One region of the Wukongibacter baidiensis genome, then DNA from elsewhere that is predicted to be linked to it. Evidence: a T-box and tRNA genes for the amino acid it is inferred to sense, from the RefSeq annotation. Region 1 holds a T-box; the other regions hold tRNA genes.
The links. A T-box is a leader RNA that pairs with one kind of tRNA and senses whether it is charged. The one in region 1 lies ahead of alaS (alanine--tRNA ligase), so its partner is inferred to be a tRNA-Ala.
Positions count from the first base shown of each region.

Region 2: it has a tRNA-Ala gene. The T-box ahead of alaS (alanine--tRNA ligase) is inferred to sense a tRNA for this amino acid. The anticodon was not compared.
Region 3: it has a tRNA-Ala gene. The T-box ahead of alaS (alanine--tRNA ligase) is inferred to sense a tRNA for this amino acid. The anticodon was not compared.

Region 1 covers NZ_CP138202.1:689,201-696,794, reverse strand. Annotated here, with positions in the region: gene nifS (cysteine desulfurase NifS) at 1-392, shown strand, start outside; gene nifU (Fe-S cluster assembly scaffold protein NifU) at 395-847, shown strand; gene mnmA (tRNA 2-thiouridine(34) synthase MnmA) at 1,146-2,243, shown strand; gene R9X47_RS03450 (PRC-barrel domain-containing protein) at 2,514-3,053, shown strand; gene R9X47_RS03445 (YtxH domain-containing protein) at 3,239-3,415, shown strand; gene R9X47_RS03440 (AI-2E family transporter) at 3,555-4,781, shown strand; T-box leader at 5,042-5,325, shown strand; gene alaS (alanine--tRNA ligase) at 5,410-7,594, shown strand, end outside.
Region 2 covers NZ_CP138202.1:2,373,171-2,380,764, forward strand. Annotated here, with positions in the region: tRNA gene R9X47_RS10745 (tRNA-Phe) at 200-275, opposite strand; tRNA gene R9X47_RS10750 (tRNA-Ile) at 287-363, opposite strand; tRNA gene R9X47_RS10755 (tRNA-Arg) at 369-445, opposite strand; tRNA gene R9X47_RS10760 (tRNA-Gly) at 454-528, opposite strand; tRNA gene R9X47_RS10765 (tRNA-Leu) at 679-762, opposite strand; tRNA gene R9X47_RS10770 (tRNA-Asp) at 771-847, opposite strand; tRNA gene R9X47_RS10775 (tRNA-Val) at 885-960, opposite strand; tRNA gene R9X47_RS10780 (tRNA-Glu) at 995-1,069, opposite strand; tRNA gene R9X47_RS10785 (tRNA-Met) at 1,076-1,151, opposite strand; tRNA gene R9X47_RS10790 (tRNA-Asn) at 1,188-1,262, opposite strand; rRNA gene rrf (5S ribosomal RNA) at 1,269-1,385, opposite strand; rRNA gene R9X47_RS10800 (23S ribosomal RNA) at 1,441-4,363, opposite strand; tRNA gene R9X47_RS10805 (tRNA-Ala) at 4,466-4,541, opposite strand; rRNA gene R9X47_RS10810 (16S ribosomal RNA) at 4,615-6,147, opposite strand; gene R9X47_RS10815 (YetF domain-containing protein) at 6,657-7,349, shown strand; gene R9X47_RS10820 (DUF4363 family protein) at 7,346-7,594, shown strand, end outside.
Region 3 covers NZ_CP138202.1:5,672,496-5,680,089, reverse strand. Annotated here, with positions in the region: gene R9X47_RS25745 (hypothetical protein) at 1-121, opposite strand, end outside; gene R9X47_RS25740 (helix-turn-helix domain-containing protein) at 288-599, shown strand; tRNA gene R9X47_RS25735 (tRNA-Arg) at 672-748, opposite strand; tRNA gene R9X47_RS25730 (tRNA-Cys) at 766-840, opposite strand; tRNA gene R9X47_RS25725 (tRNA-Lys) at 926-1,001, opposite strand; tRNA gene R9X47_RS25720 (tRNA-Gln) at 1,007-1,082, opposite strand; tRNA gene R9X47_RS25715 (tRNA-His) at 1,096-1,171, opposite strand; tRNA gene R9X47_RS25710 (tRNA-Gly) at 1,181-1,254, opposite strand; tRNA gene R9X47_RS25705 (tRNA-Gly) at 1,268-1,342, opposite strand; tRNA gene R9X47_RS25700 (tRNA-Tyr) at 1,442-1,526, opposite strand; tRNA gene R9X47_RS25695 (tRNA-Thr) at 1,537-1,612, opposite strand; tRNA gene R9X47_RS25690 (tRNA-Asp) at 1,617-1,693, opposite strand; tRNA gene R9X47_RS25685 (tRNA-Val) at 1,741-1,816, opposite strand; tRNA gene R9X47_RS25680 (tRNA-Glu) at 1,849-1,923, opposite strand; tRNA gene R9X47_RS25675 (tRNA-Met) at 1,947-2,023, opposite strand; tRNA gene R9X47_RS25670 (tRNA-Met) at 2,040-2,115, opposite strand; tRNA gene R9X47_RS25665 (tRNA-Leu) at 2,141-2,229, opposite strand; tRNA gene R9X47_RS25660 (tRNA-Asn) at 2,236-2,310, opposite strand; rRNA gene rrf (5S ribosomal RNA) at 2,317-2,433, opposite strand; rRNA gene R9X47_RS25650 (23S ribosomal RNA) at 2,631-5,552, opposite strand; tRNA gene R9X47_RS25645 (tRNA-Ala) at 5,655-5,730, opposite strand; rRNA gene R9X47_RS25640 (16S ribosomal RNA) at 5,804-7,336, opposite strand.

The sequences.
Region 1 (7,594 bases):
CTCATACTAAGAACCTTAGGGACAGATTAATTAAGGGGATTGAGGAAAATATTAAGTATGTAAGATTAAATGGTCATCCAACTGAAAGACATCCAGGGAACGTTAACTTCTGCTTTGAATTTATAGAAGGGGAATCTCTACTTCTTAGCTTAGATATGGTAGGGATTGCTGGATCAAGTGGGTCAGCCTGTACATCAGGTTCATTAGATCCTTCCCATGTTCTTATGGCAATAGGTCTTACCCATGAAATAGCGCATGGTTCTTTAAGACTTACAATTGGTGATTTTACTGTTGAAGAAGATATTGAATATGTTATAGAAAACTTAAAAGTAATTGTTGAAAGATTGAGACAGATGTCTCCATTATATGAGAAGGTAAAGGGAGGACAATAATAATGTATTCAGATAAGGTAATGGAACATTTTATGAACCCAAGAAATGTTGGGGAAATTGATAACGCAGATGGCGTTGGACAGGTTGGAAACGCAAAATGCGGAGATATAATGAAAATGTATCTTAAAATTGAAGATGGAGTTATTACTGATTGCAAGTTCAAAACATTTGGATGTGGATCAGCAATAGCTACTTCAAGTATCGCAACTGAAATGATAATCGGAAAAACTGTGGAAGAAGCTGTTAGCCTAACAAATAGAGCAGTAGTTGAAGCCTTAGATGGTCTACCAGCTCAGAAGGTTCACTGTTCTGTACTTGCAGAGCAAGCAGTGAAGGCTGCAATATATGATTATGCTCAGAAGAACGATCTTGTGATTAAAGGTATGGAAAACTACCAACCACCTAGCGAGGATGATGACCATCATCATGACCATGATGACGAAGATGATGAGTAAAATATAGAGGACCCAGGTTTTTAACCTGGGTCTTAGGCTTTGACAAAAGCCCAATTTCTGCGTTACTGCTGAAATTTCCGTTGCTCACTTGCAGATATAGCAAGCTCCGCTACTCGATTTCAGCGTGCCTTGAACTTGAACTTTTGTCAAAGCCTATCATCCTGCAACTTTGTTGACAATCTTACCTAGGTTTTTAGCCTGGGTTATTTTTTTTAAGAGAAGTTGAATTCTCGGTGGTATTACGGTAAAATTATAAAGTCTTGAATATTTTGAAAAAATTTTGATGTAGGTGAAGAATATGACTGTATTAGATAAGAAAAAAGTCGTTGTGGGAATGAGCGGAGGTGTAGATAGCTCGGTTGCCGCATATCTTCTTAAAAAACAGGGTTATGAGGTAATTGGAGTTACCATGAAGGTGTGGCAGGATGACAACGACTATGAAAGAGAAGATGGATGCTGTGGACTATCGGCTGTAGATGATGCAAGAAGAGTTTCTAATAAGTTAGAAATGCCTTTTTATGTGATGAACTTTAAGTCAGTCTTTAAGGAAAAGGTTATTGACTATTTTATTGATGAATATATGATGGGGAGAACACCAAATCCATGTATAGCATGTAATAAGTATATAAAATTTGAAGAGCTAATTAAGAAGGCCCACTCACTTGGAGCATACTATGTAGCTACAGGTCATTATGCTAGAATAGTTAAGGATGAAGAATCTGATAGGTTTATGATTAAGAAATCCTCTGCTGAGGCGAAGGATCAGACCTATGCACTATATAATCTTACTCAGGATCAGCTTAAATATATTTTAATGCCACTTGGAGATTACTCATCGAAGGAAGAGATAAGGGAGATCGCAAAGGAATTAGAGCTTGATGTGGCAAATAAGCCTGACAGTCAGGAAATTTGCTTTGTTCCTGATAATAACTATGGGAACTTTATTGAAGAGAATACTGGGAAAAAAATTAAGCCTGGGGACTTTGTAGATACAGAGGGCAATGTACTTGGGAAGCATAAAGGGATTATTCACTATACTATAGGTCAAAGAAAAGGATTAGGTCTTTCCCTTGGCAAGCCAGGATACGTTGTAGAAATACGTCCTGAAAAAAATCAAGTTGTCATAGGGGAAAATAAGGACGTTTTTAATGATACTTTGATTGCAGATCAGGTGAACTTTTTACCCTTTGAAAAACTCGAAAGCCCTATTAGAATAGCGGCCAAGATAAGATACTCTGCAAAACCAGCTGAGGCAACTATATATCCTTTAGAGGAGAATAGAGTGAAGGTTGTATTTGATAATCATCAAAGAGCCATAACCCCTGGACAAGCTGTAGTTTTTTATATTGATAATGAGATGATCGGTGGAGGAACTATTGTTAAATCTGGCGAGTAATTCGCCAGATTTTGTGCGTAGTGCAAAGCTAAGGTCGTAGCTTTAGGTATGGGAAAAATTTGATAAAATATTGGAAAAAGATTCAAAATTTATTGGCTTTAAAATGCACTTTTTAGTGCATTTTTTTTTGTTTGGTTAGAAAAAATATAATTATCGAATATATAGATAATGAAGTTGATTTTCTGAACGATCTATAAACAACGCACCTGGCACCATGTACTTTGCACCGACTCAAAAGAATCGACTAATAAAACAATGTGTGGTGATACAATGCTAAAAGTAAGCGATATAATAGGATACCAAATCATGTGTGCAGATAATATGAAATTTAAAGGAGAAGTAAAAGATGTTGTTTTAGATTTTAGTGACTGCAAGCTTGCGGGCATTATTATTGATTATGGTAGTATACTTCATCATAGTAGAGTAATCAATTTTAATAGTATTTATGAAATAGACAGAAATAAAGTAGTAGTTAGGTTTAAAAAAAATATTCAACAGATGAAAACTATTGATTTTAATAATAACTATGTAAAAAAGAATGAAAAGATATTGGGAGTAGAAGTAGTTGGAGAAGAGGAAAATTTATTGGGTTTTATTCAAGATGTAATATTTGAAGAAAAAAGTGGCAATATATTAGGACTTATATTAACAAATGGCATATATGATGATGTTTTTAATGGTGTTGAAATCCTACCGATAAACGGACCAGTCAGATTTGATAAAAATAGGATTGCTATTTCAAAAAAAACCAAGAAAAATATTTTAAGAAATGTAGGTGGCTTGAAAAAATTACTTGAATTAGAACATTAATTTTTCCACAAAATAAGTGTATAGAGTTCATATGGAAAAACTTGATTTATACATATGCAAATATTCGATATTTTGAGGAGTTTTGCTTATGTATAAATTACTAGTTTTGTTTGAATATCTATATGAGTAAATTGTTTAAAATTCTATATCAGATAAAATCATAATATTGAAAGGAGTGTAAGAAAGTGAATAACAATAGATTTATGACAGGCGTGATAACAGGAAGCGTTTTAGGTATTACAGCAGGTATGTACGCATTAAATAGGAGTACACCTAGGCAAAGGCGTAGAATGATGAGAAGAGGAGCCAAAATGGCTAGAAATGCTACAAGAGTTATAGATGCTATGGATATGTTTAGATAACAAAGAGTATAAAGCATTTTTGAGCTTGTTCTGGTGTGTTTCAGAATAAATTTCGAAAGTCATAGAGATTTGTCCTTCTGAAACACGCTATTTTTAAATTTTTAATTTTGAAATAACAATTTGTATATGTGGTGATTAAATGAATGAAAATCTATTTCTGCTGACATTATTTGCTGAGGCAAGATCCATAGATTATTTTTATGTAGTTACTAAAATGGCAGTGAATATATTACTGTTTTTTTTATTAATGTTCAGTATATATTACTTAGTTAACATAGGTAACAAATATATTGTACATAAAAAGAAGATTACTCTTAGCAGAAGAAATAATCTAATAATAACCTTGTTTGCCGTAGCAATAGGCTTAATTGCTCTATTAGCAGCTTTTAGAGGTTTACTTATATCTATATTAATACCTATACTTTGGGCAATAGTGATATCATATCTTTTAAATCCAATAGTTAATAAGCTAAATGAGCTTAAACTCTCGAGATTATGGAGTGTAGTAATAATATACATAATGGTTTTCGTAGTGTTACTCTCGCTATCAATCACTGTTATTCCAAGGATAACAAATGAGATAAAGGAATTTGCCGAGACTCTACCAAGTTATACCAATGAAGTTATTGAATTTTCTAATACAATATACATAAAATATTTAAATAGTATGAGTCACCTTCCTAGGGAACTTATAGGAATAGATGTGGCCTTCAGGGAGTATCTAGATGATCTTCAGATACTTATTATAGATTATACTAGAAAAATCACTGAAAAAGGTTTAAACATTTTTTCAAATATAATCGGCATAGTTCTAGTGCCAATTTACACATTTTACTTTCTGAAGGATAAGACTTTTTTCAAAAGAAAAGTATTATTGGCCGTTCCTAAAAAGGTTAGAAGTGAGGTAGTCTGTATCTTTAAGGAGATCAATAAACTTCTGAATAACTTTATTAGAGGACAATTTATAGTTGCTGCATTAGTAGGTATAATCAGTATCATTGCATTGTTTTTTCTAAAGGTAGAGTTTGCTCTTCTTATAGGAGCCATTGCAGGAATAGGTAATATAATACCCTATTTTGGACCGATTATTGGAGCAATACCTGCTGTAGTTATAGCATTTTTGGATAAGCCAATCAAGGCAGTATGGGTAATAATCGCCTTCTTTATAATACAACAAATTGAAAGTGCTGTATTGCAGCCTAAGATAGTTGGAGATAGCGTTGGACTACATCCTGTGTTTGTTATAGTGTCTTTACTAATTGGTGGTGAACTATTTGGGATTGCAGGATTAATATTTGCTGTACCTATTGCCGCAAGTATAAAGATAGTTTTGAAATATTTAGTAAAAATTTTGGTTAAGATATAATCATTATAGAGGTTCAAGTAGAGACTTTAATTTATACCCATCAAAACCTCTTAAAGACACTGAGGATTTTGATATGTATAAATTAAGTTCTACTATATGAACTCTATATAGAGATTCAAGTAGAGCTATTAATTTATACATATCAAAAACTCTTAGAAACATTGAGTATTTTGATATGCATAAATTAAGTTCTACTATATGAGCTCTATATTATTGACAAATTCCAATATATTTTGTATAATCAACTGAAAAAGTTGATAAATTTCGCTATGATGGAGAGTAGTAGGGTATACCTAATCCATAGAGAGAGGGTTCGTAGAGTTGTATATAATAACTCTTAGGCTGTAAGACCCTTGGTCAAGGATATCTGAAGCAGCTCCTGAGCTTTAACTTTGAAAAATATACTGTATCTAGGATATCGGTGTAATTAGAAGTTAACGGTTGGCATACGTTAAAGTGCTTACTAAGTGATTATTTGTACAGGTGTTTTGACACCTACAGATAATAATTAGGGTGGTACCGCGGGTAATCCCTCGTCCCTATATGTATGTTATGTATATATAGAGACGAGGGTTTTTTGTTTGTATATAATTTTTAAATTATAAATAATAAAGCAGGAGGAATTAGTATGGAAAAAATGGGTTTAAACGAAATAAGAAAGAAGTTTCTAGATTTTTTTGAAAGCAAAGACCACTATGTTAGAGCTAGTTATCCTTTAGTACCGCAAAAAGATAAGAGTTTGCTATTAATAAATGCAGGTATGGCTCCACTTAAGCCTTATTTTATGGGAGCAGAGGTTCCGCCAAGCAAAAGAATGGCTACATGCCAGAAGTGTATCCGTACAGGAGATATTGAGAATGTAGGTAAAACAGCAAGACATGCTACCTTCTTCGAAATGCTTGGAAACTTCTCTTTTGGTGACTACTTTAAGAAAGAGTCTATTGCATGGGGATGGGAATTTTGTACTGAGCATTTAAACATGCCTGTTGAAAAGCTTTGGGTATCTATCTATGAAGAAGATGATGAAGCATTTGACATTTGGCACGATGAGATCGGTTTTCCAAAGGAAAGAATAGTGAGACTAGGTAAGGCAGATAACTTCTGGGAAATTGGAACAGGCCCATGTGGACCATGTTCGGAGATATATTTTGATAGAGGCCCAGAGCATGGTTGTGACTCACCTGATTGTAAACCTGGATGTGAGTGTGATAGATATGTAGAATTTTGGAACCATGTATTTACGCAATTTGAGAAGGATGCAGAAGGTGTTTATCACAAACTGCCAAATCCAAACATAGATACTGGTATGGGACTTGAAAGAGTAGCTTGTATAATGCAGGATGTAGACACTATATTTGAAGTAGATACTATAAGACATATATTAAATGGAGTTTTAGATATTTCTAAGAAGGAATATGGTAAGGACGAGAAGGAAGATGTTTCGATTAGAATTGTAACTGACCATATAAAAGCGGTAACTTTTATGGTTAGTGACGGTATACTTCCAAGTAACGAGGGAAGAGGTTATGTACTTAGAAGACTTTTAAGAAGAGCTGCTAGACATGGAAAAATCCTAGGAATTGAAAAGAGCTTTTTAACTGATTTAGTAGATAAGGTTATTGAAGCATACGGTGGCTCATATACAGAGCTTGTAGAAAGAGAAGACTATATCAAGAAAATAATTTCCCTTGAGGAAGAAAAGTTCCAAAAGACAATAGATCAAGGTATAGAGAGATTAAAGGAATATGTTCGCCAATTAGTCTTATCGGATGATAAGGTTTTACTTGGTCAAGAAGCATTTAAGCTCTATGATACTTATGGTTTCCCACTAGATCTAACAATGGAAATCTTAGAAGAAGAAAATCTGAAAGTAGATATAGAAGGCTTCAACATTGAGATGGAGAAGCAGAGGGAAAGAGCTAGGGCTGCTAGAAAGGATATGGAAGAACTAGGATGGGAAAAGGGCCATCAAATTGTGATTGGAGAAGAGGCAAAATCTGATTTCGTTGGATATAATGATTTTAGTATATATACTGAAGTGTTAGCCCTTATAAAGGACGGAGAGTTAGTATCTGAAGTAAATGAAGGAGATAAGGTTAAGATAGTACTTGAGGCAACTCCACTCTACCCAGAGGGCGGTGGTCAAGTAGGTGACGTTGGGGTTATACACAAAGAAAATGCAAAGATTGAAGTATTAGACTCCAATAAGGTTCAGATGGGACCTGATGAGCATATAGTTCATACAGGAAAAGTTGTTGAAGGAAGCTTCAAGAAGGACGAGAATGTAAAAGTTGTAGTAGATATAGAAAGACGTATGAATACTACAAGAAACCATACTGCTACCCATATACTACACAAAGCATTAAAGGAGATAGTAGGTAACCATGTTGAACAGGCAGGTTCCTTAGTAACTCCTGAAAAATTAAGATTTGACTTTACACACTTTGAAGCTATATCTAAGGAAGAACTTTCTAAGATTGAAAAATTAGTAAATGAGCAAATATTTGAAGCTCTAGACGTAGATATTAATAACATGACCATTGATGAAGCAAAAAAAGCTGGTGCAACTGCATTGTTTGGAGAAAAATATGGTGAAACAGTAAGGGTAGTAAAAGTAGGAGAGTATAGTATGGAGCTATGCGGTGGTACTCATGTACTTAACTCAAGTGAAATAGGAATGTTCAAAATACTAAGTGAATCAGGTGTAGCAGCTGGTGTAAGAAGAATAGAAGCTATAACTGGTAAAGAGGTATATAAGTATATTAGTGAAATGGATAATAGATTAAAGGGAATATCTAAGTCTCTAAAGTCAA
Region 2 (7,594 bases), 1.7 Mb from region 1:
TTAACTAAGAGAATCTATCCGCTCAACTAGTTTTAAATAAAAATAAAGGGCATTAAAGCCCTTACCTTTGATGTGATTTCTTTCGAAGAGACGATATAGATAGAAACTCGGGGGCATCGAACCACTTTGCTTTGGTCAAATCTCTCCTCAAAAAATGCACGCAATAAAAAAAACTTGGTTAACTAACCAAGCTTGTCTTTGGTGCCCAGAGGCGGAATCGAACCACCGACACGGGGATTTTCAGTCCCCTGCTCTACCGACTGAGCTATCTGGGCAAATTAAATTTTGGTGGACCTTCAGGGACTCGAACCCCGGGCCTGCCGGTTATGAGCCGGACGCTCTGACCAACTGAGCTAAAGGTCCAAATATGGCGTGCCCACAGGGATTCGAACCCCGGACACACGGCTTAGAAGGCCGTTGCTCTATCCAGCTGAGCTATGGGCACATATTTATTGGAGCGGTAGAAGGGATTTGAACCCTCGACCCTCGCCTTGGCAAGGCGATGCTCTACCACTGAGCCACTACCGCATGATTCATATTAAGCTTATTCATTATTATAGTGTCCATTATTGCTTTTTTTATAACACATAGAAAATTATAAACTTTTTTAATTATACTATTTTGCAAAAAAAAATACAACTCAAAAGATTGACTTAAATAATAATGAATTAATTTAATTGGTGCGGGTAGAGGGACTTGAACCCCCACGTACAAGACACTAGATCCTAAGTCTAGCGCGTCTGCCAATTCCGCCATACCCGCAGATTAAATGGCGATCCAGAAGGGACTCGAACCCTCGACCTCTAGCGTGACAGGCTAGCGTTCTAGCCAACTGAACTACTGGACCGTATTTTAATAGTTTATTTGCTCATCAGCAAATAATTTGGTGGGCGCAACAGGACTTGAACCTGTGACCCCCTGCTTGTAAGGCAGGTGCTCTCCCAGCTGAGCTATGCGCCCAAGTCAGCTTCTAATAACTAGAAGCTAAATAAATTGGTGACCCCTAGGGGACTCGAACCCCTGTTACCGCCGTGAAAGGGCGGTGTCTTAACCGCTTGACCAAGGGGCCATATTGTGGTTGCGGAGACAGGACTTGAACCTGCGACCTCCGGGTTATGAGCCCGACGAGCTACCAACTGCTCCACCCCGCGTCAATAATGACTGCATCTATGGCTCATGTATATAATTGGCTCCAGAGGTGAGATTCGAACTCACAGCCTACCGGTTAACAGCCGGTTGCTCCACCATTGAGCTACTCTGGAACTTAAAACTGGCAACGACTTACTCTCCCAGGCGGCTGCCCGCCAAGTACCATCAGCGCTGAAGAGCTTAACTTCTGTGTTCGATATGGGAACAGGTGTATCCTCTTCGCTATTATTACCAGATTTCTTTTGAGATAATAAAACATATTTATTCTCTCAAAACTGAACAATGGAAAGTATGGTCAAGTCCTCGACCTATTAGTACCTATCAGCTAAAGACATTACTGCCCTTACACCTTAGGCCTATCAACCAGATAGTCTTTCTGGGGTCTTAATCCATAAATGGATGGGAAATCTTATCTTAAGGTGGGCTTCGCGCTTAGATGCCTTCAGCGCTTATCCCTTCCGTACATAGCTACTCAGCGGTGCTCCTGGCGGAACAACTGATGCACCAGAGGTACGTCCATCCCGGTCCTCTCGTACTAAGGACAGCTCCTCTCAAATTTCCTGCGCCCACAGCGGATAGGGACCGAACTGTCTCACGACGTTCTGAACCCAGCTCGCGTGCCTCTTTAATGGGCGAACAGCCCAACCCTTGGGACCTACTACAGCCCCAGGATGAGACGAGCCGACATCGAGGTGCCAAACCTCCCCGTCGATGTGGACTCTTGGGGGAGATAAGCCTGTTATCCCCGGGGTAGCTTTTATCCGTTGAGCGATGGCCCTTCCACTCGGAACCACCGGATCACTAAGCCCGACTTTCGTCCTTGCTCGACCTGTATGTCTCGCAATCAAGCTCCCTTCTGCCTTTGCACTCTTCGCGCGATTTCCAACCGCGCTGAGGGAACCTTTGGGCGCCTCCGTTACTTTTTGGGAGGCGACCGCCCCAGTCAAACTGCCCACCTGACAGTGTCCCAAGACCGGATCACGGTCTCTGGTTAGAACTTCAGTATTACAAGAGTGGTATCCCAACAACGACTCCGCACAAACTGGCGTCCATGCTTCTAAGTCTCCCACCTATCCTGTACATGCAATACCAAAATCCAGTGCCAAGCTACAGTAAAGCTCCACGGGGTCTTTCCGTCCTGCTGCGGGTAACCGGCATCTTTACCGGTACTACAATTTCACCGAGCCTACTGTTGAGACAGTGCCCAAATCGTTACGCCTTTCGTGCGGGTCGGAACTTACCCGACAAGGAATTTCGCTACCTTAGGACCGTTATAGTTACGGCCGCCGTTTACTGGGGCTTCGGTTCACAGCTTCGCATACGCTAACCACTTCCCTTAACCTTCCAGCACCGGGCAGGCGTCAGCCCCTATACATCATCTTTCGATTTAGCAGAGACCTGTGTTTTTGCTAAACAGTCGCTTGGGCCTATTCTCTGCGGCCACCTCGGGCTATTCACCCTAACGTGGCACCCCTTCTCCCTAAGTTACGGGGTCATTTTGCCGAGTTCCTTAACAGTAGTTATCTCGCTCGCCTTAGGATTCTCTCCTCACCTACCTGTGTCGGTTTACGGTACGGGCACCTTTTATCTCGGTAGAAGCTTTTCTTGTCAGTGTGGAATCAGCAAGTTCGCTACTTATTTTTCGCTCCTCATCACCTTTCAGGATTGCAAAGACGGATTTGCCTATCTCTGCTCCCTACGGGCTTGAACCCACTCAACCAACCGTGGGCTTTGCCTATCCTCCTGCGTCCCTCCATTCCTCAAACGATAAAGTGGTGGTACAGGAATCTTCACCTGTTGTCCATCGCCTACGACTTTCGTCCTCGGCTTAGGTCCCGACTTACCCTGAGCGGACGAGCCTTCCTCAGGAAACCTTAGGTTTTCGGCGGGTAGGATTCTCACCTACCTCTCGCTACTTATGCCAACATTCTCTCTTGTATAAAGTCCACTGCTCCTTACGGTACAGCTTCAGCCGATATACAATGCTCCCCTACCCCTGCCATACGGCAAGCCATAGCTTCGGTAACAGATTTGAGCCCCGGTAATTTTCGGCGCAGAGCCACTCGACTAGTGAGCTATTACGCACTCTTTAAATGAGTGGCTGCTTCTAAGCCAACATCCTAGTTGTCTAAGCAGCTCCACATCCTTTCCCACTTAATCTGTATTTAGGGACCTTAGCTGATGGTCTGGGCTGTTTCCCTCTCGACTACGAATCTTATCACCCGCAGTCTGACTCCCAGATAAAAGAATACGGCATTCGGAGTTTGATAGGCTTCGGTAGGCGGTGAAGCCCCCTAGGCCATTCAGTGCTCTACCTCCGTTTCTCTAAATCTGAGGCTAGCCCTAAAGCTATTTCGGGGAGAACCAGCTATCTCCGAGTTCGATTGGAATTTCTCCGCTATCCACAGGTCATCCGATAGCTTTTCAACGCTAAACGGTTCGGACCTCCACGAAATTTTACTTTCGCTTCATCCTGCCCATGGATAGGTCACCCGGTTTCGGGTCTACGGCATGCAACTAAATTCGCCCAGTTAAGACTCGCTTTCGCTGCGGCTCCAGACCAAAGGTCCTTAACCTTGCTGCATACCGTAACTCGTTGGCCCGTTCTACAAAAAGTACATGGTCGTTCATATAAAGAACTTCCACTGCTTGTAGACATAGGGTTTCAGGTTCTATTTCACTCCCCTCCCGGGGTTCTTTTCACCTTTCCCTCACGGTACTATCCTCTATCGGTCACCAGGTAGTATTTAGCCTTGGGAGGTGGTCCTCCCAGCTTCCCACAAGGTTTCACGTGCCTCGTGGTACTCTGGAGTAGTGCCAAGGATCTTCTTCTTTCACCTACAGGACTTTCACCTTCTGCGGTGGGCCTTTCCAGACCTCTTCGGTTAGAATACCTTCCTCTTTATGGCTCTATCCACAACCCCTAAAGCCGTAGCTCTAGGTTTGGGCTCTTCCCCTTTCGCTCGCCGCTACTGAGGGAATCGATTTTTCTTTCTCTTCCTCAGGGTACTTAGATGTTTCAGTTCCCCTGGTTGCCTCCAACTGCCTATGTATTCAGCAGAAGGTATCTAAGGTTTACTTAGATGGGTTTCCCCATTCGGACATTCCCGGATCAAAGCTTGCTTGCAGCTACCCGAGACTTATCGCAGCTTACCACGTCCTTCATCGGCTCCTGGTGCCAAGGCATTCACCCTATGCCCTTAATAACTTGACCAGTGAAATTGCTTTTATAGCAATTCTGTTTCTCTCCATTGTTCAGTTTTCAAAGAACAAAATTATGTTTGAGTGCTTTAACTTAATAGCATTCAAACATTCATGGTGGAGACGAGGAGATTCGAACTCCTGACCCCCTGCTTGCAAGGCAGGTGCTCTCCCAACTGAGCTACGCCCCCATAATTTTGTTGTATATTCAAATTGAATGTCCTTAGACATTCAAAACTAAACAGTGTAAGGTTTTCTCCTTAGAAAGGAGGTGATCCAGCCGCACCTTCCGATACGGCTACCTTGTTACGACTTCACCCCAGTCATTGATTTCACCTTCGGCAGCTTCCTCTTAAAAAGTTAGATAGCTGACTTCGGGTGCCCCCAACTCCCATGGTGTGACGGGCGGTGTGTACAAGACCCGGGAACGCATTCACCGCGACATTCTGATCCGCGATTACTAGTAACTCCAACTTCATGTGGGCGAGTTGCAGCCCACAATCCGAACTGGGACTGGCTTTTTGGGATTCGCTCCAGATTACTCATTCGCTTCCCGTTGTACCAGCCATTGTAGCACGTGTGTAGCCCAGAACATAAGGGGCATGATGATTTGACGTCATCCCCACCTTCCTCCGGTTTGTCACCGGCAGTCTCTCTAGAGTGCCCAGCTTAACCTGCTGGCAACTAAAGACAAGGGTTGCGCTCGTTGCGGGACTTAACCCAACATCTCACGACACGAGCTGACGACAACCATGCACCACCTGTCTCCTCTGTCCCCGAAGGGAAAGGTACGATTAAGTACCGGTCACAGGGATGTCAAGTCCTGGTAAGGTTCTTCGCGTTGCTTCGAATTAAACCACATGCTCCGCTACTTGTGCGGGTCCCCGTCAATTCCTTTGAGTTTCAGTCTTGCGACCGTACTCCCCAGGCGGAGTGCTTAATGCGTTAACTCCGGCACCGAGGGTGTGAACCCCCGACACCTAGCACTCATCGTTTACGGCGTGGACTACCAGGGTATCTAATCCTGTTCGCTCCCCACGCTTTCGTGCCTCAGCGTCAGTTGCAGTCCAGAGAGTCGCCTTCGCCACTGGTGTTCCTCCTAATATCTACGCATTTCACCGCTACACTAGGAATTCCACTCTCCTCTCCTGCACTCAAGCCATACAGTTCCAAAGGCTTACTACGGTTGAGCCGTAGCCTTTCACCTCTGGCTTATTTGGCCGCCTACGCACCCTTTACGCCCAGTGATTCCGGATAACGCTTGCCCCCTACGTATTACCGCGGCTGCTGGCACGTAGTTAGCCGGGGCTTCCTCCTAAGGTACCGTCATTATTCTTCCCTTAGGACAGAGTTTTACGACCCGAAAGCCTTCTTCACTCACGCGGCGTTGCTGCATCAGGCTTTCGCCCATTGTGCAATATTCCCCACTGCTGCCTCCCGTAGGAGTCTGGACCGTGTCTCAGTTCCAGTGTGGCCGATCACCCTCTCAGGTCGGCTACTGATCGTCGCCTTGGTAGGCCTTTACCCCACCAACTAGCTAATCAGACGCGGGTCCATCTTGTACCACCTGAGTTTTGACTAATGCGCCATGCGACGCTATAGTTTTATGAGGTATTAATCACCGTTTCCAGTGGCTATCCCTCTGTACAAGGCAGGTTACCCACGCGTTACTCACCCGTCCGCCGCTTTCCAGTTAATCCTTCATCCGAAGAATCAGTCATAACCTTCTCGCTCGACTTGCATGTGTTAAGCACGCCGCCAGCGTTCATCCTGAGCCAGGATCAAACTCTTAAAAAAAATCTGGCGTTTATTATATCTTTAGCTTGAATTATATCAAACTAAGGTTTAATTCCTTACACTGTTTAGTTTTCAATGTCCAAAGTTTTTTTCTGTCGTTTTAGCGACAAGAAATATTCTATCATGTTTTTCGTTTGTTGTCAACACCTTTTTTCTTTTTATTTCATCATTAAAGGTTTTGACATTTGATGCATAAGAATCATACATCTTGGTCGGTCATTACCGACGCTTAAATATAATACCATGCAACACCGTCGTTGTCAACACTTTTTTTCTAAGCTTTAACAAGCTACGCCTCAACAGCGACAAGTAATACTTTAGCATTATTTCAGTATAAAGTCAAATGGTTATTTTTGCTAAAATATATAGCCAATTATACCTCTCCTGATTTTGATAAATTCATTAACATTATGAAAAAGTATGATTTTTTTTGTTGTTTATGAGAAAACTACATATTATAGACTTTGAACTTTTATATAGAAAGTGTTTATTAAAATCGAGGTGGTCTTGTGATAACTATTTTTATCAGAACTATAATTCTTTATATATTGGTAGTCTCAGCTATCAGAATAATGGGTAAGGCTGAACTTGCTGAACTTCAACCCTATGATCTAGTTGTCATAATAATGGTATCAGAATTAGCGTCTCTGTCCATGGAAACATCAGAAATGCCTTTTATCAACGGTATAATAGCTATATCTACTTTAGTTTTTTTACAGATCATAATATCCCATATCACTCTAAAAAGTGAGAAGGCTAGAGCAATAATCTGTGGAAGGCCTAGTATTTTAATAAAAAATGGTCGTATTATGGAAAGTAAACTTAAAGAGTTAAGGATTAACCTAAACGATCTAATTGAACAGTTAAGAATAAAGGATTTTGCCAGCATCGACGATGTAGAATTCGCGATTCTTGAAACCAATGGAGATCTAAGTGTTATTCCTAAAGCCTCTAAAAGGCCTCTAACCCCTTCGGATCTGAATATTAATGTCACTCAGGAAGACCTACCTATCAGCTTAATAATAGATGGTAAGATAAACCATGAAAATCTCAAAAAATCTCCTATAGATTTTAATTGGCTATATAAAGAACTGAAAAAAAGAGGAGTTGATGATATTAATAATGTATTCTATGGATCAATTGACCGAAGCAAGAACCTTAGTATTCACTTAAAAACCGCTAAAAAGGAGAAGAAGAAATGAAATCCCTTTTTATTTCTACATTTGTTGTAATATTACTTATAACTACTTGGATGTTTCTATATAACTTTATTTCTCAATCTACAGATGAGTTTAATTCTCTACTAAATGATATGGATAAAACGATATATAGTGATAACTGGGCTTCTACTCAATCTATTTATACTATTATAAATGATAAATGGATTAATAAGCAGAAAGTCCTATTGATATCTGTTAATCATGAGGAGATCGAAAAAGTAAATCTT
Region 3 (7,594 bases), 1.4 Mb from region 1:
CCCATTTCGTATCAAAATGCTCTTTAAAGTTTTCCCAGTCAGTTCTCCCAAAAGAAGCTTTGAATTTTTCTTTTTCAAATAAAATCAGCTTTAATTTTACTTTTTTTTGTTCTTCTACCATTACATATTTCTCCCTCATGTTTTCCAAATATTTACCATTTATTATACCACAGTTTTTGGGGGTTGAAATACTCTTTTAAAAATCAAAAGACAGGTACGTCGGTTTATGTAATCAACTTACCTGTCCCCTCAATTTTTTTAAGCGCTATCCCCTAAAAGCAAAAGCAATGAAATCTGGATTAGTTAAAGATGCTGCAAATATGGCCGATCATTATGAAAGAATACGAGATTTAAGAGAGTATAGTGATGCTACTCAAAGAGAAATTGCAAATGTTTTAAGTTGTTCTCAAACAGGATATGTGAAATATGCAATTGGTCTAGGAGACATACCAACTGAAATTCTAATTAAACTTGCAAAACATTATAATACACGTGTTGATTACATTCTTGGTTTGGCTGATGAAAAAGATCCATATCCACCTTCAAAACTTAATAAAGATTGGGCTTGCAATTATAATTTTGCAAGCCATTTTTATTAACTGATGTTACTCTTAGACATTTAAAAATAAAAAAACCTTGAAAATTTATTATTTTCAAGGTTTTTTGTTATTTGGTGCGCCCATAGGGATTCGAACCCCAGACCTTCTGATTCGTAGTCAGACACTCTATCCAGCTGAGCTATAGGCGCATGTTATATTGAATTATTGGAGGCGGCACCCAGATTTGAACTGGGGAATAAAGGTTTTGCAGACCTCTGCCTTACCACTTGGCTATGCCGCCGTATTTATAATGTTCTCTTTTTACTTTTCGGTAAAAAATACAAAACTTCTCTCGAGCTAAAGCTCGCTATAAAGTTTTGTTGAGTTGGTGACCCATCCGCGACTCGAACGCGGGACACCCTGATTAAAAGTCAGGTGCTCTACCGACTGAGCTAATGGGTCATATATGGCTGGGGATACAGGACTCGAACCTGTGAATGACGGAGTCAAAGTCCGTTGCCTTACCGACTTGGCTAATCCCCATCAATATTTAAAATGGGGCGGCTGATGGGGTTCGAACCCACGCATGCAGGAGCCACAATCCTGTGTCTTAACCACTTGACTACAGCCGCCATGATTCTTGGAGCGGGTGAAGGGGATCGAACCCTCGCAACCGGCTTGGAAGGCCGGGGCTCTACCACTGAGCTACACCCGCATAAATTTTATATTGGAGCGGTAGAAGGGATTTGAACCCTCGACCCTCGCCTTGGCAAGGCGATGCTCTACCACTGAGCCACTACCGCATAAAAAAGTAATAAATTAAGGTACTTTATTTGCTTATCAGCAAATATCGTAAAATTTCCCTCGAACCAACTACGGTTCGCTACAAAATTTTACTAAGTTGGTGGAGGGAACTGGATTCGAACCAGTGTAGACTCAGTCAACGGATTTACAGTCCGCCCCCTTTAGCCACTCGGGCATCCCTCCATATTTATGATGGAGCTGGTGATGGGACTCGAACCCGCAACCTGCTGATTACAAGTCAGCTGCTCTGCCAATTGAGCTACACCAGCATAATGGCGATCCAGAAGGGACTCGAACCCTCGACCTCTAGCGTGACAGGCTAGCGTTCTAGCCAACTGAACTACTGGACCGTATTTTAATTTTGAATAATAGCCTATTTGCATATAAGCAAATAACTTGGTGGGCGCAACAGGACTTGAACCTGTGACCCCCTGCTTGTAAGGCAGGTGCTCTCCCAGCTGAGCTATGCGCCCAAGTCAGCTTCTAGTTAATAGAAGCTAATTATTGGTGACCCCTAGGGGACTCGAACCCCTGTTACCGCCGTGAAAGGGCGGTGTCTTAACCGCTTGACCAAGGGGCCAAAACCTTGGTAATTTAATAACTTGGTAGCGGCGAGTGGACTCGAACCACCGACCTTTCGGGTATGAACCGAACGCTCTAGCCAACTAAGCTACGCCGCCACATTATAAGATTTATTGGTTGCGGGGACAGGACTTGAACCTGCGACCTCCGGGTTATGAGCCCGACGAGCTACCAACTGCTCCACCCCGCGTCGATATTTATATATATTTTGTTGATGGTGCCGGGGACCGGAATCGAACCGGTACGGTCTTTAAGGACCGCAGGATTTTAAGTCCTGTGCGTCTGCCAGTTCCGCCACCCCGGCATATATTGGCTCCAGAGGTGAGATTCGAACTCACAGCCTACCGGTTAACAGCCGGTTGCTCCACCATTGAGCTACTCTGGAATATCAAACCGGCAACGACTTACTCTCCCAGGCGGCTGCCCGCCAAGTACCATCAGCGCTGAAGAGCTTAACTTCTGTGTTCGATATGGGAACAGGTGTATCCTCTTCGCTATTGTCACCGGATATATATGCTTGTTTTATATTTTATGCAATTTGTTTTGAGAACAAATCAAAAGTATTTTACTTAGAAATTTATGGTTCTTATCCTCTTTTTGTCAGCTATTATTTTTCTTAGCGACAAAATATATGATACCATGTTTTCGTCAAACTGTCAATACCTTTTCACTCATTTATTCTCTCAAAACTGAACAATGGAAAGTATGGTCAAGTCCTCGACCTATTAGTACCTATCAGCTAAAGACATTACTGCCCTTACACCTTAGGCCTATCAACCAGATAGTCTTTCTGGGGTCTTAATCCATAATGGATGGGAAATCTTATCTTAAGGTGGGCTTCGCGCTTAGATGCCTTCAGCGCTTATCCCTTCCGTACATAGCTACTCAGCGGTGCTCCTGGCGGAACAACTGATGCACCAGAGGTACGTCCATCCCGGTCCTCTCGTACTAAGGACAGCTCCTCTCAAATTTCCTGCGCCCACAGCGGATAGGGACCGAACTGTCTCACGACGTTCTGAACCCAGCTCGCGTGCCTCTTTAATGGGCGAACAGCCCAACCCTTGGGACCTACTACAGCCCCAGGATGAGACGAGCCGACATCGAGGTGCCAAACCTCCCCGTCGATGTGGACTCTTGGGGGAGATAAGCCTGTTATCCCCGGGGTAGCTTTTATCCGTTGAGCGATGGCCCTTCCACTCGGAACCACCGGATCACTAAGCCCGACTTTCGTCCTTGCTCGACCTGTATGTCTCGCAATCAAGCTCCCTTCTGCCTTTGCACTCTTCGCGCGATTTCCAACCGCGCTGAGGGAACCTTTGGGCGCCTCCGTTACTTTTTGGGAGGCGACCGCCCCAGTCAAACTGCCCACCTGACAGTGTCCCAAGACCGGATCACGGTCTCTGGTTAGAACTTCAGTATTACAAGAGTGGTATCCCAACAACGACTCCGCACAAACTGGCGTCCATGCTTCTAAGTCTCCCACCTATCCTGTACATGCAATACCAAAATCCAGTGCCAAGCTACAGTAAAGCTCCACGGGGTCTTTCCGTCCTGCTGCGGGTAACCGGCATCTTTACCGGTACTACAATTTCACCGAGCCTACTGTTGAGACAGTGCCCAAATCGTTACGCCTTTCGTGCGGGTCGGAACTTACCCGACAAGGAATTTCGCTACCTTAGGACCGTTATAGTTACGGCCGCCGTTTACTGGGGCTTCGGTTCACAGCTTCGCATACGCTAACCACTTCCCTTAACCTTCCAGCACCGGGCAGGCGTCAGCCCCTATACATCATCTTTCGATTTAGCAGAGACCTGTGTTTTTGCTAAACAGTCGCTTGGGCCTATTCTCTGCGGCCACCTCGGGCTATTCACCCTAACGTGGCACCCCTTCTCCCTAAGTTACGGGGTCATTTTGCCGAGTTCCTTAACAGTAGTTATCTCGCTCGCCTTAGGATTCTCTCCTCACCTACCTGTGTCGGTTTACGGTACGGGCACCTTTTATCTCGGTAGAAGCTTTTCTTGTCAGTGTGGAATCAGCAAGTTCGCTACTTATTTTTCGCTCCTCATCACCTTTCAGGATTGCAAAGACGGATTTGCCTATCTCTGCTCCCTACGGGCTTGAACCCACTCAACCAACCGTGGGCTTTGCCTATCCTCCTGCGTCCCTCCATTCCTCAAACGATAAAGTGGTGGTACAGGAATCTTCACCTGTTGTCCATCGCCTACGACTTTCGTCCTCGGCTTAGGTCCCGACTTACCCTGAGCGGACGAGCCTTCCTCAGGAAACCTTAGGTTTTCGGCGGGTAGGATTCTCACCTACCTCTCGCTACTTATGCCAACATTCTCTCTTGTATAAAGTCCACTGCTCCTTACGGTACAGCTTCAGCCGATATACAATGCTCCCCTACCCCTGCCATACGGCAAGCCATAGCTTCGGTAACAGATTTGAGCCCCGGTAATTTTCGGCGCAGAGCCACTCGACTAGTGAGCTATTACGCACTCTTTAAATGAGTGGCTGCTTCTAAGCCAACATCCTAGTTGTCTAAGCAGCTCCACATCCTTTCCCACTTAATCTGTATTTAGGGACCTTAGCTGATGGTCTGGGCTGTTTCCCTCTCGACTACGAATCTTATCACCCGCAGTCTGACTCCCAGATAAAAGAATACGGCATTCGGAGTTTGATAGGCTTCGGTAGGCGGTGAAGCCCCCTAGGCCATTCAGTGCTCTACCTCCGTTTCTCTAAATCTGAGGCTAGCCCTAAAGCTATTTCGGGGAGAACCAGCTATCTCCGAGTTCGATTGGAATTTCTCCGCTATCCACAGGTCATCCGATAGCTTTTCAACGCTAAACGGTTCGGACCTCCACGAAATTTTACTTTCGCTTCATCCTGCCCATGGATAGGTCACCCGGTTTCGGGTCTACGGCATGCAACTAAATTCGCCCAGTTAAGACTCGCTTTCGCTGCGGCTCCAGACCAAAGGTCCTTAACCTTGCTGCATACCGTAACTCGTTGGCCCGTTCTACAAAAAGTACATGGTCGTTCATATAAAGAACTTCCACTGCTTGTAGACATAGGGTTTCAGGTTCTATTTCACTCCCCTCCCGGGGTTCTTTTCACCTTTCCCTCACGGTACTATCCTCTATCGGTCACCAGGTAGTATTTAGCCTTGGGAGGTGGTCCTCCCAGCTTCCCACAAGGTTTCACGTGCCTCGTGGTACTCTGGAGTAGTGCCAAGGATCTTCTTCTTTCACCTACAGGACTTTCACCTTCTGCGGTGGGCCTTTCCAGACCTCTTCGGTTAGAATACCTTCCTCTTTATGGCTCTATCCACAACCCCTAAAGCCGTAGCTCTAGGTTTGGGCTCTTCCCCTTTCGCTCGCCGCTACTGAGGGAATCGATTTTTCTTTCTCTTCCTCAGGGTACTTAGATGTTTCAGTTCCCCTGGTTGCCTCCAACTGCCTATGTATTCAGCAGAAGGTATCTAAGGTTTACTTAGATGGGTTTCCCCATTCGGACATTCCCGGATCAAAGCTTGCTTGCAGCTACCCGAGACTTTTCGCAGCTTACCACGTCCTTCATCGGCTCCTGGTGCCAAGGCATTCACCCTATGCCCTTAATAACTTGACCAGTGAAATTGCTTTTATAGCAATTCTGTTTCTCTCCATTGTTCAGTTTTCAAAGAACAAAATTATGTTTGAGTGCTTTAACTTAATAGCATTCAAACATTCATGGTGGAGACGAGGAGATTTGAACTCCTGACCCCCTGCTTGCAAGGCAGGTGCTCTCCCAACTGAGCTACGCCCCCATAATTTTGTTGTATATTTAAATTGAATGTCTTTAGACATTCAAAACTAAACAGTGTAAGGTTTTCTCCTTAGAAAGGAGGTGATCCAGCCGCACCTTCCGATACGGCTACCTTGTTACGACTTCACCCCAGTCATTGATTTCACCTTCGGCAGCTTCCTCTTAAAAAGTTAGATAGCTGACTTCGGGTGCCCCCAACTCCCATGGTGTGACGGGCGGTGTGTACAAGACCCGGGAACGCATTCACCGCGACATTCTGATCCGCGATTACTAGTAACTCCAACTTCATGTGGGCGAGTTGCAGCCCACAATCCGAACTGGGACTGGCTTTTTGGGATTCGCTCCAGATTACTCATTCGCTTCCCGTTGTACCAGCCATTGTAGCACGTGTGTAGCCCAGAACATAAGGGGCATGATGATTTGACGTCATCCCCACCTTCCTCCGGTTTGTCACCGGCAGTCTCTCTAGAGTGCCCAGCTTAACCTGCTGGCAACTAAAGACAAGGGTTGCGCTCGTTGCGGGACTTAACCCAACATCTCACGACACGAGCTGACGACAACCATGCACCACCTGTCTCCTCTGTCCCCGAAGGGAAAGGTACGATTAAGTACCGGTCACAGGGATGTCAAGTCCTGGTAAGGTTCTTCGCGTTGCTTCGAATTAAACCACATGCTCCGCTACTTGTGCGGGTCCCCGTCAATTCCTTTGAGTTTCAGTCTTGCGACCGTACTCCCCAGGCGGAGTGCTTAATGCGTTAACTCCGGCACCGAGGGTGTGAACCCCCGACACCTAGCACTCATCGTTTACGGCGTGGACTACCAGGGTATCTAATCCTGTTCGCTCCCCACGCTTTCGTGCCTCAGCGTCAGTTGCAGTCCAGAGAGTCGCCTTCGCCACTGGTGTTCCTCCTAATATCTACGCATTTCACCGCTACACTAGGAATTCCACTCTCCTCTCCTGCACTCAAGCCATACAGTTCCAAAGGCTTACTACGGTTGAGCCGTAGCCTTTCACCTCTGGCTTATTTGGCCGCCTACGCACCCTTTACGCCCAGTGATTCCGGATAACGCTTGCCCCCTACGTATTACCGCGGCTGCTGGCACGTAGTTAGCCGGGGCTTCCTCCTAAGGTACCGTCATTATTCTTCCCTTAGGACAGAGTTTTACGACCCGAAAGCCTTCTTCACTCACGCGGCGTTGCTGCATCAGGCTTTCGCCCATTGTGCAATATTCCCCACTGCTGCCTCCCGTAGGAGTCTGGACCGTGTCTCAGTTCCAGTGTGGCCGATCACCCTCTCAGGTCGGCTACTGATCGTCGCCTTGGTAGGCCTTTACCCCACCAACTAGCTAATCAGACGCGGGTCCATCTTGTACCACCTGAGTTTTGACTAATGCGCCATGCGACGCTATAGTTTTATGAGGTATTAATCACCGTTTCCAGTGGCTATCCCTCTGTACAAGGCAGGTTACCCACGCGTTACTCACCCGTCCGCCGCTTTCCAGTTATTCCTTCATCCGAAGAATCAGTCATAGCCTTCTCGCTCGACTTGCATGTGTTAAGCACGCCGCCAGCGTTCATCCTGAGCCAGGATCAAACTCTTAAAAAAAATCTGGCGTTTATTATATCTTTAGCTTGAATTATTTCAAACTAAGGTTTAATTCCTTACACTGTTCAGTTTTCAATGTCCAAAGTTTTTTCTGTCGTTTTAGCGACAAGATCTATTATAGCAAATCTCTTTTGTCTTGTCAATAACTTTTTTCGACATTTTTTTCGCCGCTGTTTTTTCAGCGACAAGATATATCTTACCACGTGATATCCATAAAGTCAAATGGAAATTATCACCTATACCTCTATTTATATTCTA